4 regions of the Bacillus sp. SORGH_AS_0510 genome follow, and region 4 is predicted to be linked to each of the others. Evidence: predicted binding sites of a transcription regulator. Region 4 holds the regulator's gene; each other region holds the start of a gene.
What was found. The regulator Rex, encoded in region 4, represses fermentation and respiration genes when NADH is low (regulators of the CRP and FNR family bind a similar motif). The targets are predictions, from matches to a motif close to TTGTGAAATATTTCACAA.
Positions count from the first base shown of each region.

Region 1: QE429_RS06095 (cytochrome c3 family protein) is a predicted target of Rex. The motif match lies at 1,665-1,682, and genes of this name have one in related genera.
Region 2: QE429_RS02190 (AtpZ/AtpI family protein) is a predicted target of Rex. The motif match lies at 1,599-1,616, and genes of this name have one in related genera.
Region 3: QE429_RS09640 (L-lactate dehydrogenase) is a predicted target of Rex. The motif match lies at 2,258-2,275, and genes of this name have one in related genera.

Region 1 is NZ_JAUTAU010000001.1:1,202,776-1,207,644, forward strand. It holds gene secA (preprotein translocase subunit SecA) at 1-1,251, opposite strand, end outside; gene QE429_RS06095 (cytochrome c3 family protein) at 1,786-3,156, shown strand; gene QE429_RS06100 (NapC/NirT family cytochrome c) at 3,178-4,344, shown strand; gene QE429_RS06105 (tetratricopeptide repeat protein) at 4,609-4,869, shown strand, end outside.
Region 2 is NZ_JAUTAU010000001.1:422,599-427,467, forward strand. It holds gene QE429_RS02185 (S8 family serine peptidase) at 1-1,416, shown strand, start outside; gene QE429_RS02190 (AtpZ/AtpI family protein) at 1,773-1,997, shown strand; gene QE429_RS02195 (ATP synthase subunit I) at 2,000-2,374, shown strand; gene atpB (F0F1 ATP synthase subunit A) at 2,396-3,109, shown strand; gene atpE (F0F1 ATP synthase subunit C) at 3,183-3,407, shown strand; gene QE429_RS02210 (F0F1 ATP synthase subunit B) at 3,522-4,052, shown strand; gene QE429_RS02215 (F0F1 ATP synthase subunit delta) at 4,049-4,585, shown strand; gene atpA (F0F1 ATP synthase subunit alpha) at 4,610-4,869, shown strand, end outside.
Region 3 is NZ_JAUTAU010000001.1:1,902,600-1,907,468, reverse strand. It holds gene QE429_RS09650 (rhomboid family protein) at 1-556, opposite strand, end outside; gene QE429_RS09645 (hypothetical protein) at 933-1,127, opposite strand; gene QE429_RS09640 (L-lactate dehydrogenase) at 1,230-2,183, opposite strand; gene QE429_RS09635 (DUF92 domain-containing protein) at 2,351-3,139, opposite strand; gene QE429_RS09630 (5-formyltetrahydrofolate cyclo-ligase) at 3,136-3,702, opposite strand; gene rpmG (50S ribosomal protein L33) at 3,841-3,990, opposite strand; gene QE429_RS09620 (hypothetical protein) at 4,095-4,712, opposite strand; gene QE429_RS09615 (glycosyltransferase family 4 protein) at 4,722-4,869, opposite strand, start outside.
Region 4 is NZ_JAUTAU010000001.1:4,818,030-4,822,898, reverse strand. It holds gene QE429_RS24355 (ABC-F family ATP-binding cassette domain-containing protein) at 1-760, opposite strand, end outside; gene moaC (cyclic pyranopterin monophosphate synthase MoaC) at 928-1,425, shown strand; gene QE429_RS24345 (redox-sensing transcriptional repressor Rex) at 1,461-2,114, shown strand; gene QE429_RS24340 (YhbD family protein) at 2,469-3,092, shown strand; gene QE429_RS24335 (polymer-forming cytoskeletal protein) at 3,105-3,824, shown strand; gene QE429_RS24330 (cytoplasmic protein) at 3,840-4,562, shown strand; gene QE429_RS24325 (MDR family MFS transporter) at 4,575-4,869, shown strand, end outside.

The DNA.
Region 1 (4,869 bases), 3.6 Mb from region 4:
CACAGCACGGAATTTGCCATCCATTGATTTGTATATTAAATCAGGGCGGTCATCACGAGCAATTGGTCTATTTGTAGGGATCACAATAACATTCATATTATAAATGTTACGGAATTCTTCTTCTTCCGTTTTAGCCGTACCTGTCATACCAGCCAATTTTTCATACATACGGAAGTAGTTCTGGAATGTAATTGTAGCCATGGTCATGCTTTCGTTTTGAACTTCGAGGCCTTCTTTTGCCTCAATTGCCTGATGCAAGCCCTCGCTGTAGCGGCGGCCTTTCATCAAACGACCGGTAAACTGGTCAACGATTACAATTTCGCCTTCCTGCACCACATAATCAATGTCAAGGTGCATGCTGACATTTGCTTTTAATGCCTGATTAATATGATGGTTCAACGTAACGTTTGCCATATCAAAAAGGTTTTCAATTCCGAAAGCTTTTTCAGCTTTGCTGATTCCTTCTTCTGTCAACATAACGCCCTTTGTTTTTTCGTCGTACGTATAGTCAACATCCTTAGTTAACATACGAACAAATGCATTTGCTTGAATATAAAGGGCTGCAGATTTTTGGGCTGAGCCTGAAATAATCAATGGTGTACGTGCTTCGTCAATTAAAATAGAGTCTGTTTCGTCAATAACCGCATAATAAAGCGGACGTTGTACTTTTTGCTCTTTATAAAGGACCATATTGTCACGAAGGTAGTCGAAGCCGAACTCATTGTTTGTACCATAGGTAATGTCGGCAGCATAGGCAGCCTGTTTTTCATCCTTATCCATGCTGTTTAAGTTTAAACCAACAGTAAGGCCTAAGAATTCATACAGCTGACCCATCTCAGCCGCGTCACGGCTTGCTAAGTATTCGTTGACAGTTACTACATGAACTCCTTTACCAGAAAGAGCATTCAAGTAAACAGGCATGGTCGCTGTTAAAGTTTTACCTTCACCTGTTTTCATCTCCGAAATGTTTCCTTCATGGAGTGAAATACCCCCCATTAACTGGACGTGGTACGGATATAAGCCAAGAACACGGCGTGCACCTTCACGGACAACCGCAAATGCTTCTACTAGTAAATCATCAAGGGATTCTCCCTTTTGATAACGAGCTTTGAACTCTTCAGTTTTCTCACGAAGCTGATCGTCGGAAAGCCTTTCCGTTTCTGCTGCAAGTGCTTCAATTTTCACTGCGAGCTTGTCTAAGCGCTTTAATTCACGCTTGTTCAGATCAAACACTTTATTTAAAATCCCCATATCTGATGAACGCTCCTTTTTATCGAGACTAAATCGTCTTTTTCAAAAATCATTCTGTCAAAAATATTCGATAATTTCCTTTTTTATCTTACCATTTCCACTATAGAGTGACAACATTGTTAGCGTGGAATCAAATTTTGTCATTCTATTATTATATCGCTTTCCAATCGAAACTTCTATTTCGAAGGGTTCGGTTTTTTGCCATATTTGACAATCTTATGGCGAGGAAACTTAGAAGCTTTTTGCTTAGTAAAAAGAATGGCACTTAATCTATATAAAAATGAATAAATATATTTTCTATTGTATATTTATTAGTTTTTAGATAGGTTTCTACTGTCTGGGTAGTGATAAGTTAACTGTTGGTATAACAATGTTTTTATGTTGTTTTTAGAGTTTATAATTTTGTCACAGGTGTGTAGAAATATTCACAAATTGTACATTGGAATATACTCTTACAATGTTAGATACTACCTTTAGAGAGGTTAATCTGGAAAAAAATTAGAGAATCAATCCAAGATGGGAAGGGTGAGTATAGTGGCCATTTGGGGGAGAAAGAAAAATAAAAATGAAGAACCGGAAACAAGAGAAGATAGAAAAAAAGGCCCAATACGAAGACTTTGGCAAAAGTTCCGAAGTATAGATTGGAAGAATCCAGTGAACAGGTGGAAATTGCTATTTGTTTCACTTGTTGGTTGTATTGTTGTTTTTGGAGGCGGTTATGGTGTCCTGTCGTTAACCAACTCCCCGACATTTTGCGCAAGCTGCCACGAAATGGCACCAGAGTACTCCTCCTATACAGCGAGTGCTCACAATCAAATCACATGCGTTCAGTGCCATATTAAGCCTGGAACAATCAACATGCTGACACACAAAATGAAGTCGATGAAAGAAGTATACTACCACGTTACTGGTGTCCCAAAACAAATCGTTCAAACAGAAGAAGAAGCTGTCTCCAATGAAAACTGTTTACAATGTCACTCAAAAAATCGCCTGGTTACTGCTTCAGGTGACTTGAAGGTGAACCATAAAGGCCATATAGAAAAAGATATACCATGTATTACCTGTCACGCAGGTGTTGTTCATGCGAAGATGGCAACTCGTGGAATTAACGTGGAAGACGCTCGTGGCCACTGGACAAAAGAAAGTGCCCAAAAATTGATGGAAAAGAAATACTTGAGACCTAATATGGGTTCATGTATTGATTGCCATGACAAAGTGAATAACGGTGAAGAACCATGGAAAGATGTGGCCTACAACGTTCCTCCAAATCCAGAAGAGATGGAGAAGAAACTCGAAGAGAAAGAAAAAGAAGGAACTGTTCAAGCCACTAAGGATGACGAAACAATAGATGCAGCAGCAACAGTTGAGCATGATCAAAAAACGCAAGAAATTATTCTACAAGCAATCGGTAAACAAAAGAAAGATGTAAAAATTTCGATGGAGTGTAAAACCTGCCATAAACAGACAGATATTCCTAAAACACATAAAAATGTTGATTGGAGCAATAATCATGGCACAACAGCAGTTAAACAGCTAGATAAATGTGTGAACTGTCACCAGGATTCTAAGTGGGTTAGAGAGATTCCAAAAGAAGATATTCTTTCACTGTTGAAAATGGGCAATCAAAAAGAAAAGTATGTTCCTAACATGACATTGGTGAAGGAACAAGCTAGAACGAACAAATTCTGTAGTGCCTGTCATGCAGACCGACCAGATAGTCATGGTGAAAGTAATCAATGGTTAACCTCTCACGCTTCGAAAGCGAAAACGGCTGAAATGAAAGCTGAATGCTTTGTCTGTCATGATCGTGAGAAACCAAAAGCGGATTCAACAGATGCCATAGCTCCGACAGATGTGTATTGCCAATATTGCCATAGAACGGGCTTTAAAGATGATAAAAATTAAGGCTTAAAAGGAGGGAAAACAATGGAAGAAGAACACAAAGACCAGACCTCCCCTCCACGGACTCGCTACAAATTATATAAGTATTTAACCGTAGCACTGCTATTTATCGTCGTCTTTTTCTCATTGGGACTCATAGGAGTAGAAACGACTTCGAGTTCCAGTTTTTGCTCCTCGTGCCATGAGATGAAGCCGGAGTTTTATACGTGGAAGGCCTCCACCCATAGTGAGGTGGATTGTGTTAAGTGTCATATAGGTTCAGGTACAGAGGAATATGCAAAGGCAAAGGCAAACGGACTCATGCAGATATACAAAAAAGCAACGCAAACATACACCGCTCCTATAAGGATGCCTAAAGAAATACCTGATAGTGCGTGTGAAAGCTGTCATGACGTTTCCAAACGAGATGTAACAGCATCAGGGGACATTATTATCCCGCATGATAAGCATAAAAACAAAGAGATTGAATGTATCCAATGTCATAGCGGTGTGGCCCACGGCAAGATAGCCGATAGAAAAATGACATTCCAAACGGATTACGAAAAATGGGATAGCAAAACCGGAAAAACAGCTATGGCTGACTTGAAATTTATCCGGCCAGACATGGAAACCTGTGTAGAGTGTCACAAGGCTCGAAAAGTATCAAATGAGTGTTCTACGTGTCATACAACGGGGATGATCCCAAAAAGTCATAAAGAAGCTGACTTTAAATCAAAAACACATGGAAAGCAAGCCTCTAAGGGTTTAATGAAGTGTAACCAATGTCATAACGAAATGTCAAAAGAACCGCTAGAAGGGTATGAAGAGCAGTCTGTAGTTGAAAGCTTCCTCCATTCCGATAATGCCCTTAGAAAACAAAAGAATGCCTATAACTATGCGAAGGAAAATACGTTTTGTGCTGATTGCCACCAAAAACGTCCTGCCAGCCATGACAGCCATTTTTACGATAACCATGGATCGATTGCTAGCAAAAATCAGGAAACCTGTGCAGCTTGTCATGATGTGAAAAAGTCTAGTTCAGAGAGTGGAAATCAAGTGAATTGTTCATCCTGTCACCCAAGTAGCCATAGCCAAAAACAAGCCAATTGGAAGGCACAGCACCCAATCTCTTTAAAAGGTGTTCAGAAACCTTCAGAGAAATGCTACACCTGTCACTCTAAACCAAGCTGTACAAAATGTCATAAGTCATAAAGTTGACGAATCTTTGATTGGAGGCTTTATAAAGTAATTTTAGAAAAGGCTGTGTTAAAGAACAATGTTGATCTATACACCCTGTTGATTGGAGCGGAAGACGCGAAGACTCCTGTGGGAATATGGTTCAGGGGAGACCCCGCAGACGCTAGCGTCGAGGAGGCTCGCCGAAACACCCACGGAAAGCGAAGCGTCTGGACCGGAAATCAACAGGCAAATTTAACAGAGCCTTAGAAAAAACTAATGAAATTCGAGGTGGATATTATGGAAGCTAAAGAGCTGCCAATCAATCCAGAAATAGAAATAAATGAAAGAACTCAGTTAAAGAAGGAAAGAAATAAGTATTTTACTAAATTGCAAGCTTTATTGATAATCGTAGCTACCTTAATCGTGTGTGTAGGCGGCGGCTACTATATAAGCGATAAATATTTATGGTCAAATGCAGACAAGGGGAGAATCGATGAGCAAATCAATTATTATAGGCAGCTAGTCGATAACGAACCCAATAATCCAGAAAACCGAGTG
Region 2 (4,869 bases), 4.4 Mb from region 4:
AATGTGTGGACGGTGGGTTCGCCCGGTACCGCCTCTAAAGCGATTTCGGTCGGTGCTTCAACGCCTACTATGGAGATACCCTATTTATTAATAGAAGGAAGTCGGCAAAAATTACGGATTCAGCCGATGGAAGGCTCCGACAAATGGGCGCTAGACCGTTCGCTAGATGTGGTAGACGGAGGTCTTGGCAGGAAAAACGAGTTGAAAAATGTTGCAGGAAAGATTGTGCTGATGAAGCGAGGGATACTGACCTTTACGAAAAAAGCCGAAAATGCCCGCGCGGCGGGGGCAAGAGCGGTATTAATTTACAACAATATGAGCGGAAGCTTCATTGGCAATCTGGAATCTCCGCTGACCATCCCTGTGGGTGCACTCTCTAGGGGTGACGGAGTCTTTTTACAGAAAGAAATAAAACAAGGTGTGGTTGCGAGAATCTCAGTGGTCGAAGAGCGGGACAAGTTGGCAGACTTTAGCTCGAGGGGGCCGGTTACGGGGACGTGGGATATTAAGCCGGATATTGTCGCGCCGGGAGTAGCCATCAATTCGACAATTCCAGGCGGCTACTTATCACTACAGGGGACGAGTATGGCGGCACCGCATGTGGCAGGGGCCTGTGCGTTAATCAAGCAGGCGCACCCAGACTGGACACCGCTGCAAATTAAGGCGGCGTTGATGAACACGGCAAAGCCGCTTGAAAAAAGACGAATAAGTATAGTGGCTGACGATAGTCACGGCTATTACCGTACGTATGAACAAGGGGCCGGACGAATCCAGGTGGATGAAGCGATTAAGGCCACGTCACTGGTTTCACCGAGCAGTATGAGGTTTGGGAAATATAGCGAAGATGGGGATGTACACACATCCACTCTCCATGTGGAAAATAAGAGTGCGCATGTACAGCGTTATTCCTTCTCCATTCCAGAGAAGGTGGAGGGGTTGAGTTGGAGGTTCCCGCTGTCGTTCACGCTTGGACCGAAGGAATCGCGGGATGTGACAGTGGAATTGATGGTGGATCCGAAGGTGTTCTTGCGCAAGGTTCATGACGGTTACCTTGAAATGCAGGCAGGCACAACGACCATTCACATTCCATATTTGTATGTGCTGGAAGAGCCGGGATATCCAAGGGTGATGGGGTTTGACTTTGGTGAAGGGGACCAGCCGGGGCAGTACAAATATGAGGTCTATTTGCCTGGTGGTGCCGAGGAGTTTGGTATTGCGTTGTTTAATCCGCAAGACTACCGGTTTATGGGCTTTCTAGATACGAGGACAAATGTGAAGAAAGGGCTCATCCGCAAGGTCATTTCGCCTGAGCAGTTGCCGGCTGACGGGACGTACCTTGTGAAGGTATTTGCGAAAAAGGCGAAAAAGGAAGATTTTATTGAACGGATGATTGTGATTGAGAGGGAAAAGGAGTAATTTTTATGTGCATGGTGGGCAAGCCAAATTTGGACCGGTTTGTCCACCATGTTTATCACAGAAAAATATTTTGTGTCACAAAGTTCACAAAATGGACACAAAATGGTCAAAAAATAGATAAGAAATCCACTACAATAAGAGTGTAAATTAAAATTTCATGAGAAAAAGCTTTGGGAAATTGTTTGTGGGATAATTCACTAAATTCCATTGACTTTACAAGATGCCTATTGTATGCTAACAAAGGGTGTAAAATGATAGGGTTTTCATCGGAATTTCGACAATATTCTACGGTGTTTCCTACGTGTTTGCATACTAGTACCCGGTTGACATTCTCTGATAGTGAGGATGCGATAAGCATGCGAAAAAACAACCGTCATCCATTACAAGCTATGGCTTTAATGTCCGCAATAGTCTCCCAGTTAGTCGGTTCCATTCTAATAGGTATATTCTCAGGCAGATGGCTGGATCGGCAGTGGGATACCGAGCCGCTTTTCTTAATAGTTGGACTGCTCATTGGACTTGGAGCAGGCACCTATTCCATGCTTCTTTCAATCCGCCATTTCTATTCAGGAGATAAATAACTATGCCAGATTTTAGAATCATGTTTAACAGACAGCGGAAATGGCTCTTTTATGTATTAGCCATCTATGTTCTTGGCTGGGGATTCACACCCTACCCAACGGTTTTCTTAGGGCTGATCCTTGGGACATGCTTTGGTTACTTAAACCTTTGGTTATTAGTGAAGAAAACAGAGGACTTTGATAAAAAGGTTTCACAGGGCAAGAAAGTCCGCTCTCTCGGCTCGCTGTCCAGAATGGCAGTAGGTGGGATAGCCGCATTAATTGCATTAAGATACCCCGAGTATTTTAATATTATAAGTTTAGTAATAGGACTGATGACATCCTATATTGTCATTATGATAGATTATTTTTATCATGCAGTGCATGTACATAAATGAGTGGAAACGAGGTGAGTTTACATGGAACACGGAACTCCAGATTTTAAATTTATGGGGCTTTGGTTTAACGGTGCCAACATCTTAATGATTACCGTTGCCAGTTTGATTGTTTTCCTAATTGCAGTCCTTGCCACCCGCAAACTTGCGATGAAGCCAACAGGCGTACAAAATTTCTTCGAGTGGATCTTGGATTTTGTTAAAGGGATTATCAACAGCACAATGGATTGGAAGACAGGTGGCCGATTCCACATTCTTGGAATCACACTACTCATGTATATTTTTGTATCCAATATGCTTGGACTTCCATTCGCAGTGGTAGTAGGCGGAGACTTATGGTGGAAATCACCAACAGCTGACCCAACCATCACATTAACATTAGCTGTTATGGTTGTTGCGCTTTCACACTTCTACGGTGTAAAGCTACTAGGTGTAAAAGGATATGCAAAAGGCTTTGTCAGCCCTATGAAATTCCTATTCCCATTAAAAATAATTGAGGAATTTGCGAATACACTGACACTTGGTTTGCGTTTATACGGTAACATTTTTGCCGGTGAATTGCTTCTTTCTTTATTAGCGGCAGGACTAGCGCATCAAGGCATTGCTGGAACTATCGCAGCAGTACCACTGACACTAGTTTGGCAAGGTTTCTCGATCTTCGTTGGTTCAATTCAGGCGTACATTTTTACAATGTTAACAATGGTTTATATGGCTCATAAAGTGAGTCACGACCATTAATATAAACCGTTCATTACTCATGAACAAAATAAAAAACAATATTTTTTTATACATTTAAGGAGGAAAAACGAAAATGACAGGTTCAATTGGTATTTTAGCAGCAGCAATTGCAATTGGTTTATCCGCTATCGGCGCAGGTATTGGTAACGGTCTTATCGTAGGACGCACAGTAGAAGGTACTGCTCGTCAACCAGAATTACGTGGTATGTTACAAACTACAATGTTCATCGGGGTTGCGTTAGTTGAAGCATTACCGATCATCGGTGTAGTTATTGCGTTCATGGTTTTAAATAAGTAATTATTATTAAAACTCCAGATGGCGAAGACACCTAATCCTTCGCCATTCATTTATGTCTAGTTAAATTGTTGTTACTTTCATCGTTTAGCGACTCTTGAAAGGAGTGAACCCAGGGTGTTAACAAGCAATTTTGTATTGGCTACTGCTGCAGAAGGCGGTTCCCATATTAATTTGGGAGATATTTTCTTCCAGCTACTAATGTTCATCATTTTGTTAGCGTTGCTGAAGAAGTTTGCATGGGGTCCATTAATGGGCATCATGAAGGAACGTGAATCACACATTGCTAACGAAATTAATGCGGCTGAAAACAGTCGTTTAGAAGCGAAGAAGCTTTTAGAAGAGCAAAGAAATCTTTTAAAAGAAGCACGTACTGAAGCTCAGAACTTAATGGAAAACGCTAGAAAGCAAGGCGATATCCAACGTGAAGAGATCGTAGTTGCGGCACGTACTGAAGCAGAACGTATTAAAGAAGCTGCGAAGCTTGAAATCGAGCAGCAAAAAGAGAAAGCAGTTGCAGCTATTCGCGAACAAGTTGCTTCCCTGTCTGTATTAGTTGCTTCTAAAGTAATTGAAAAAGAATTAACTGCAGCAGACCAAGATCAACTTATTAACGAATATATCAAAGAGGCAGGAGAAGGGCGATGAGCAATTCTATGGTAGCAAAACGCTACGCGTCAGCTCTTTTTCAAATTGCAAAAGAACAGCAGATTCTGAGTACAGTAGAAGAAGAACTTCGTGTAGTAAAAGAAGTTTTGCAATACAATGCTGATTTGAAAGCTGTTCTAAAATCATCAAAACTAACGATTGATAAGAAAAAAGAGATTTTAAAAGCAGCTTTTGGATCTATCAATGCATATGTACTCAATACATTGTTAATTTTGGTTGATCGTCACCGCGAAGACGAAATCGTTGAAGTGGTGAATGCCTTTATTGAACTGTCAAATGATGAAATGGGTGTAGCTGAAGCCGCAGTGTACAGTGTTCGTGCACTTACAGATGCAGAGCGCGAAGCTATTTCTACTACATTTGCAGCAAAAGTAGGCAAGAAATCATTAAAAATCGAAAATATCGTTGATTCCGAATTGCTTGGCGGCGTAAAGCTCCGCATCGGAAACCGTATATATGACGGAAGCTTGCGCGGCAAGTTAAACCGTTTAGAACGTAAATTGTTAAGCTAAGATTCGTAGATAGGGGTGAAACTCATGAGCATCAAAGCTGAAGAAATCAGTGCCCTGATAAAGCAGCAAATTGAAAACTATCAGGCAGAAATTCAAGTGAGTGATGTTGGTACAGTTATCTCCGTAGGTGACGGTATCGCACGTGTTCATGGCCTTGACAATGTCATGGCTGGAGAACTTGTTGAATTTTCAAACGGCGTTATGGGTATGGCACAAAACCTAGAAGAAAATAACGTCGGTATTATTATCCTTGGACCTTTCACAGACATCAAGGAAGGCGACGA
Region 3 (4,869 bases), 2.9 Mb from region 4:
AGGTGAAAAATGGTTTACCACTTGTAAAAATAGCTCTCTCGGATTTTGCCTGTTTTATTGCAAACTCGAGTGCCGTTTTCTTTAAAATAGATGCATCCTCTTCAGAATATTGATCATCGATAGGAAAGGAAACGTCCTTGCTCACCCAATCAGAAAGAAGCAAAAAGCCTTCCTTATATTGATCGCTTGTTAACAATAGTGAAGTTACTTTAGTTTTCTTTCCATCTGGATATAAAAAGGGCTTTGCCAAGCGGTATTCGAATTCATCTACAGGCGGGAATTGACTTACATAAATGTTCAACAAATCAAGGTCTCCACGCCGCACCTGCCTACGTACTCTCTCGCCATTAGCTGCACAAAACTCAATGTCTTTTTGGATGGAGTTACTCCAATCAAAATCTTGGCGTAGTAATCGAATAATAGGCGCCTTCTTATTTTCTAATTTTTCTAACCAAATCTCTTTCTGATTATCAAATAATTGGACAATTCTATAGCCTTGTTCCGAAATAAAATAGAAAGCCAACCTCCAAAATACATAATCCTCTCTATAATTCAACTTCTCCCCTACTTTCTATATAGAATAAGCAACTGTTATTTTATTTTTATTCATATATCCTCATTTCATTATAAACGAAAGGTTTTAGCCGGCCTAACCAAACAAATGTACAAATATTTACAAAGAAAAGCGGAAGCGCCTTGGTCAGCCCCGGCAGGCAAATGTTCTTCGGCAAGAAAAGTCGCTCTTTGACTTTACTTGCCGAAGGTTATTTGACCCGAGCTATAACAATCATCGCTTTATCAAGCCATGATTGTTACACGTTACTCAAGGAAGAATAATCAGGATGAAAACTGGCTAGGCGCTGGAGCTGGACAATTCTCAAATTCGAATTTAATACATTCTTATCATCAAAAAAAAAGACCATCTGTGGCTTTCACCGTTCAGATGGTCCTCCAAATACCGACTGCATCATTTTATTTTTTACACCTGGAAAGCTCATAATGGAACCAACCGCTAATCGGCGGAGCCAACTAGAACCAAGCAAAACATTGACTAATCGATATCTGTAGCGGTAGGCAAAGTAGCCTATAGAGCCAATCATCAATATGGATGTTAACATACGAGACATTTTCATCCCTCCTAATGATATTTTGTGATGAATAAATGGTTCTTATCCAAGAAACCAATAAAAAAAGAGGCTCAACTCTTAGAGCAGCCTCTCATTTGTTTCTTATAGATTTTTTAAGACCGGTTCCATTGTTGACTTTAGGACGTTAATAGAGTGAGTGAACTTTTCTTTTTCATCACTATTTAGGTCTAGCTCGACGATTTCTCTAATACCATTTCGATTTACAACAGCAGGGACTCCGATATATATATCGTTTTGTCCATACTCCCCATCTAGATATGCAGATACCGTTAGAACAGAGTTCTCGTTTCGCAGAATAGCCTTTGTTAACCGCACTAAGCCCATAGCAATTCCATAGTAAGTTGCACCTTTTCGTTCAATAATATGGTAAGCAGCGTCACGAACATTTAAAAAGATTTGATTCAAATCATTCTGATTATACCCATCTTTGTTTTTTGTCCATTCAGAAATAGATGTTCCAGCAATATCAGCATGACTCCAAACAGGAAGCTCAGTATCGCCATGTTCACCAATTATATAAGCATGAACATTTCGGGTATCGACATCAAAATATTCACCAAGTAAGAATCGGAACCTAGCTGTATCGAGAATTGTACCAGAACCAATAACACGTTCTTTAGGAAGACCAGAGAATTTCCAAACAGCATAGGTTAAAATATCAACTGGATTGGTAGCTACTACAAAAATCCCGTCAAATCCGCTTGCCATAATCTGTTCAACAATACCTTTAAAGATTCTTGTATTCTTTTCAACTAGGTCAAGTCGTGTTTCACCAGGCTTTTGATTGGCACCTGCTGTAATAACAACAAGATCTGCCTGACCACAATCCTTGTAATCACCATACCAAATTTTTGTCCGAGAAGGTGCGAATGGAAGTCCATGATTTAAGTCCATTGCATCTCCTTCGGCTTTTTCTTTATTTAAGTCAATTAGTACAAGCTCTTCAGTGATTCCTTGATTTAATAAGGCAAATGCATAGCTAGAGCCTACAAATCCTGTACCGATTAAGGCTACTCTATTCACGCGATTTAACATGATCATTCCTCCAAATAGTAGTTTTAGGGTGCGTTTCATCATGTTCCAATTTAAATAATCTAACCACACTTTGATTGTACAACATTTCACAAACTTTCATTACAATAATTTTTTAATGTAACCGTTATCTATGTATCAATATTGTGTACGTACATTGCGTTAATAATTTACCTTGTTAATTGAACGACAACCATTGCTATAACGGCTGCTACGACTCCTGAAAGGAAATTCACCATATCATTATCTACTATTGTAGAACCCTTTATTCTAATTGTTTGTTTGTTGCAATGTTCTTTTTTCTCGGTTTCTAATCCACATTCTATGCATTTATTTACCTGCTGATAAAAAGCTCCTACTAGGGTATCAATGACATTCCCTAAATAGCCACATAAAAAAATAAGAAGAACTAAAACGAAACTCAATTGAAATAACCAATAACTAAAGATTGCTATGAGAAGCGAGCCAGCAAGTGCCGCTGTGCTTCCCAACAGGCTAACTGCACCTGAAGTGCCCTTTTCGATTCGCTTAAAAGTTCGTATGTAAATGGGCTGCTTACGACTTAGGCTGCCAATTTCGGATGCCCATGTGTCTGAATTTGCGCTGGCCAAACAAACAACAAACCCGATTAAATAGATAATATCTTCATGGAAATAATATATAACACTAAAAAATGCTGCAGCCCCTCCATTGGCAAATACTTGCCGCCAATCCCTTGTCGCACCTTTGGCTAACTTCTCTTCAATTACTCTTTTAGCAGCACTTTTGTATTTGGACCATAGACTTGAAGATGTAAAAAAGACACCCAGAAGGATTAGTCCTCTTATTCCAAATCCAAGATAAACTGTTAACCCAGTAATAATCGCTGCAATCGCGCCTGTCACAGTCAAGGATTTAAAAATATACCCCGCTAACCCTGTTATTAAAACACCTATAAAAACAACGAACCCTTCGTTCATATGATATGTATAACCTCATGATTTGTAATAATTTTAGAAACGGGTAGATCGTGCCTTTCCATATCAAATTGTTCAACGATTTGATTATTAAAGGCAAGTGATAGCGTCTTCCCATAATAGTTGGTCAAAAACCGATCGTAATATCCCCCGCCAAAGCCCACACGGTATCCTTCTCTTGTATAGGCAAGCCCCGGTACAATTAATAAGTCAATCTCATTTGCTTCAACCTTATCTGTTCGTTCTTCTATTGGTTCAAGTAGACCATAAAACACAGACTCCAGCTGAGAGAATTCCTTCAATGTTCTGAACACAAGCTTTTTTTCTTCGGGGTAACACTTAGGTACAACCACTTGTTTTCCTAGTTCCCAGGCCTTACGGATAATCTGATATGTATCTACTTCAGGCCGCTTCGAGATCGTAATGCCAATGATCTTTGCAACCTTCCAATCATCGTCTTCAAACAACTGGTTGGCAATCTTATAGGAATAGTCTTCATAAAGGGGGATTGTTAGTTCGGAGAGAGAAACTTTAATTCTTTTTCGTAATGATTGTTTATCATGCATCTCTTTGAACCTCCTTACATTATTTCTGGCTTTCTTAAAATTGCCTGTTGCTTTCCTCTCCAGGCTGTATAATTCAACACTGTTCTTTAACATAACCTAATTTTATGCAACAAAAAAAGCAGCAGGAAGCCCTACTGCTTATTTTGTTTCACGGTGTGCTGTTGTACGCTTTTCTCTTGGGCAATATTTCTTAAGCTCAAGACGGTCTGGGTTGTTACGTTTATTTTTTGTTGAAATATAGTTACGGTCTCCACACTCAGTGCAAGCTAACGTAATATTTACACGCATGTTTATTTCCCTCCAAACGATTAAGCTAGTTCGTTCATACGACTTTTCTATAATATCATTTTTCAAAAGGAAATGCTAGTCTGTTTTTTAAAAGAAAAACAACATTAGATGTTACCTATTTTTTTAATAAGAACTTCTTCCATTCCAATTAACTCATTTTTACTGGAACCTGTTATTGTCCAGGTATGCATTCTTGCTGTTTCATGGGGTTGTAGAAGCATTTTCATGGTAAAAATACTTGCAGCAGGACCTTTCGCCATAGGCTGGTACTTTAACGTTCCTTTGAGAAGTGAACTCCAAATTTGATCCGTATACGTATTCCAAAGAGGCATAGCTGTATATTCTTTCAATTCCAGGCCTTTAAAATGGCCATTTACCAGATATACATGTTTATTGGCATGATGAAAGATTCGATTATCCATCGGTGAAACAAATGTTAAATAATCCTTCCCTACATTCGAGAAATGGTGCATAGCCAGCACTTTTACTTCTTTCACATTATTGCTGTGATTACTAACAAAAATATGAGTTACACGAATTTTTGAATGCACTTGAATGTGTTTAACTTTGATAGTGAGTTCTTCATCATAAATGACCTTTTCTGTACAATTTTGCAGCCAATGGTACTTCCCATTAACCCAAAGCCCTGGAATAAATAGAAGTGTCTCAAAGGATTGGGTGCCGCTAGAAGTCTTATTTTGGTCTTCAATTAAATTCATCATTTTTACACCTTATTTACGAATTATTTTCTGTTCTTCCTTCTCATTCTTCCCCACACGAACATTCAACAACAAATCTTCCATTACTCTGTTTGTTTCTGATGCAATTCGTTTCCAACTGTATAAACTCAATACAATTTGTCTTCCCTTTTCACCTATT
Region 4 (4,869 bases):
CTTTTTGGTCAAGGTACGCACTGTAGTTCCCCGGAAAACGTTGGATTTGCTTGCGGGAAACTTCATAGACCTGATTCACGACTTTATCTAGAAAGTAACGGTCATGGGAGACGATTAAAATAGCGCCATCATATCCCTGCAAATATTGTTCGAGCCAGGAAAGGGTATCAATGTCCAGATGGTTGGTAGGCTCGTCCAAAATTAAAATATCAGGTTTCGTTAACAGCAGTTTCCCTAAAGCAAGCCGGGTTTTTTGCCCTCCGCTTAAACTAGCAATCATGAGGGAATTGTCTTGAAAGTTTAGACCATGGAGAACGGAACGAATGTCAGCCTCGAACTGGTATCCACCCTGCTCCTTAAATTTTACTTGAAGGGTATCATATTCTTTAAGAACCCGTTCATACTTGACGGCATCTTCAAACACAGCGGGGTCTGCCATTTGTTCTTCCAGCTGGCGAAGAGATTTTTCCATGAGGCGAAGTGGTTCAAAAACGGTCAGCATTTCATCCCAAATGGATAAATTGGATTCTAATCCTGTATTTTGGGCTAAATAACCGATCGTTACTTCCTTTGGCTTGATAATTTCTCCGCCATCATGGGACAAATGTCCGGCAATAATCTTTAGAAGTGTCGATTTTCCAGCCCCGTTACGGCCGACAAGAGCCACGCGGTCTCTTGTTTGTAATTCTAGCTTTATATTCGATAAAATAAGGTCAGCACCATAGTATTTTTGTAATTGATTGACTTGTAATAAAATCATATTTTTCACCTCTATTACTTAGGACTAGTGTACCGTATTAGCGGAATGACGGCAATAACTCGGACTCTTCCCGTGCCTCTTCTGATAAAAAATTGCTTCATTCGTTCAAAGTTTCACACACATAAAAGGGAAAATAGTGTATTATTTTTTGATAGGAGGATTTTTTTATGGCCGAATTTACGCATTTTAATGAAGAAGGCAGAGCGAAAATGGTGGATGTCAGTGACAAACCTGAAACGGCGCGAACTGCCATTGCTCATTCTAGCATAACCGTAAGTAAAGAGATTTTTGACAAGATCACCAATCATGAGATGAAAAAAGGCGATGTTTTAGCTGTTGCCCAAGTGGCGGCTGTTATGGCGGCTAAAAAAACATGGGATCTCATTCCGATGTGTCATCCTATTCCACTAACAGGAGTTAATATTTCTTTTGCGTGGGAAGAGGAGCAAACAGGAAATTTTCAATTACATATTGAGGCAGCAGTGAAAACAAAAGGGAGCACAGGTGTGGAAATGGAAGCGCTAACAGCTGCATCTGCTTGTGCCCTAACTGTCTATGATATGTGTAAAGCAGTTGATAAAGGGATGGTCATTGGACCAACCTATTTAGTGGAGAAAACAGGCGGCAAAAACGGTGATTTTAGGAGAAATGGTCAGGTTAAATAAGATGTAAGAAAACCATTCATGGGATGTGGGAGAAGATGAGTAACGAAACAATGAAAATACCACAGGCGACAGCCAAGCGGCTGCCCCTCTATTATCGATTTTTAAAGAACCTGCATACTTCCGGTAAACAACGAGTTTCATCCGCAGAACTAAGTGAAGCGGTAAAGGTGGACTCGGCAACAATTCGCCGTGACTTTTCCTATTTCGGGGCTTTAGGTAAGAAGGGGTATGGCTATAATGTAAACTATTTGTTAACCTTTTTCCAGAAAACGCTGGATCAAGATGTATTAACAAAGGTTGCGTTAATTGGAGTAGGTAATCTAGGGACGGCCTTTTTAAACTATAACTTTTTGAAGAATAACAACACGAAGATTGAGGTTGCCTTTGATGTCGATCCAGAAAAAATGGGGACGAAAATTCGGGAAGTTCCGGTTTATCATTTGGATGACCTAGAGAAGGTGTTGGAAAACAGCGATATTCAAGTAGCCATTTTAACAGTTCCAGCGCCGGTTGCACAAGTAATTACAGACCGACTTGTGAAGGCGGAAGTGAAAGGAATCTTAAACTTTACGCCAGCCAGGTTAAATGTGCCGGCATCCATCCGGGTTCATCATATCGACCTAGCCGTGGAACTGCAATCATTGGTTTACTTTTTAAAACACTATCCAACAGAAGATACAGATGAATAGTACTAGGTAAGGCCTTTTACGAAACTTGCTTCGTAGAAGGCCTTTTATTTTTTCTGTTTACGTAACCATTGTTGTTATGGAGGAAAAGGGAAATAATGTTCATTTTGTATCAAAGCTATACTACGAAGAAGCTGGCTAATTTGGATTGCTCCCTTAGAAGAGTAACGAATAAACGGAGTTTTTCCGGTTATTTGCAAAATCGAGCTCATTTAGGAATAGATAAGCGGAGGTTTTCCGGTTATTCAAAGAATGGTACCCCATTAAAAAAAGCCTTTTTTACATAAAATTGTAAATTATAACTTTACAAACGTAACAGTGTTATGTTACATTGTTAATCAGAAAGGGGTTTTTATCATGAGTGAGGAGTTAATCTCAAAAAAAGACCTATTAGAATTGGCGGGAATTTCGTATGGACAGTTGTATAGGTGGAAGCGTAAAGACCTTATTCCGGAGGAGTGGTTCATCCGGAAATCAACCTTTACCGGCCAGGAGACATTTTTTCCAAAAGAAAAGATTCTGGAGCGCATTAATAAAATTCAAACAATGAAGGAAAATCTTTCACTTGATGAACTTGCAGACATGTTTTCACCGAATATTTCAGACCTGCAGTTAGATAAGGATGAGTTAGTGAAACGTAACATTGTTTCGATAAGTGTAATGAATTTTTACTTAGAGAATGAAAAAGGCAGCCAAACGTTTTCGATTAACAGGATGCTTGAGGTATTCGTCTTAGAGAAGCTGCTGCAATCCGGCGAAATTAATTTGGATGAGGGAAAAATGCTGCTACAGGTATTAAAGGAGCATGCTGCAATCATTAAACAAAAAAGCTGTGAAGTAGTCATTACGCGCAAGCTTGGCGTGTCAACGTGTCTGTTGTTAATCAACGCGGAAGCGGTTCATTTTGATCAGGGGACAAAAGTGGTCGTCCAGCTTTCCCTGATGTCCTGCATGGAAGAGATCAAGGCTAAATTACTATAAAGGAGAATATACATGGATACGAAGGATAGAGGAGACTTAGTCATCAATGGTTTCGGAGCCTCGAACGGTGGAGCATTTCACCAGGTCACATTGAATGGATTCGGTACGGTACACAGTGATGTGGAATGCATAGAGTTTGAAAGTAATGGGTTCGGGACAGTGGATGGAAATGTGAAAAGTGAGCACACCAAAATAAACGGCAAAGCAAAGGTAAAGGGGACGATGGAGTCCCAAAACGTCTCAATCGATGGAACGGCAAAGATTGAGGAACATCTTATTGGAAAAATCGTAAAGGTTTACGGTAAGGCGTCGGTGGGTGGCAGAGTAAAGGCTGATGAAGTCAAAATTAATGGCGTTTTAACGGTTGGAGGAGATTGCGAGGCTGAGATGTTTAAAGCCGATTCTCAATTTTCTATTGGTGGGTTATTAAATGCGGAGGACATTAAAATTCAGCTGCATGGTCCTTGTAAGGCAAAAGAGATTGGCGGAGAAACGATCACCGTGAAATATAAAGGATCCCTTTTTGGGAGTTTAATAAAACCGTTGTTTCCTACACAGTTGGAAGTAGAAGTGATTGAAGGAGACAAAATCGAACTGGAGAATACGATTGCTAAGGTTGTACGTGGAAATCAGGTGAAGATTGGCCGGAATTGTCAAATCGCTGTGGTGGAATACCGGGACGATTTTTCGCAGCACAAACAGGCTGTAGTCAATGAAAGTAGAAAGGTGTAGTAGGAGGGAAGGAACATGGAGAAAAGTAGTAACCTTATTATCAACGGTTCAGGGAGTTATCCTGGCGGTCAATATAGAAAAATCAGCATCAGAGGAGAGGGGACCATCGTCAATGATGTAGACTGCTCCAGCTTTCATGTATATGGAACGAGTGAGGCTCGGGAAAATGTCAAAGCGGGTTCGGCTAAAATCCTTGGTGAAGCAGAGGTAAAAGGAATGATGGAGGCCGAGGAAACACTCGTTATGGGGACGATGTCAGTCGGGGGTAAGGCGCAGTTGAAAAAAATGAAGATTTACGGCTTGCTCGAGGCTGAAGATCGATTGAGTGGAGAGTCCGCTGTTATTAAAGGGAGCATATCGGTAAAAGGCGATGTCGAGTATGAGACATTTGACTCCAGCGGTGGTTTCGAGATCAAGGGGCTCTTGTCAGCGGATACGATAAAGATTGTTGTAAGTCATGGGGAAAGCACGGCTGAGGAAATCGGCGGCGGAAAAATTTCAGTGAAGAGAGGCTCTTGGCTAATTCCATTCACGAATATCCCACTTTCAAAAAAATCAGGTTCGCTCCATGCGAAGGTGATTGAAGGCGATGAGGTGTATTTGGAGAACACGAAAGCAGCAATCGTTCGGGGAAATGTGGTGAAAATTGGACCTGGGTGTGACATCGGACTGGTGGAATATCGAGAGAATTTGACTCATGATCCTACTGCTACGATTAAAACAAAAACGAAGGTATAGAGGGGGAAAGGTATGACAGCGAAGGATAGTAAACTAGGTTTGGTAGTCACAGGGCTGTTATTAGGTATTTTAATGGCATCGATGGATAATACCATCGTCGTTACCGCGATGGGGACGATTGTTGGGGACCTCGGCGGCCTTGAAAGCTTTGTTTGGGTTGTGTCTGCTTACATGGTGGCAGAGATGGCAGGTATGCCGATTTTCGGAAAACTGTCTGACATGTACGGGCGGAAGCGGTTCTTTATTTTTGGATTAATTTTATTTATGGCGGGTTCCGCTTTGTGTGGGACGGCGGAAACGATCACGC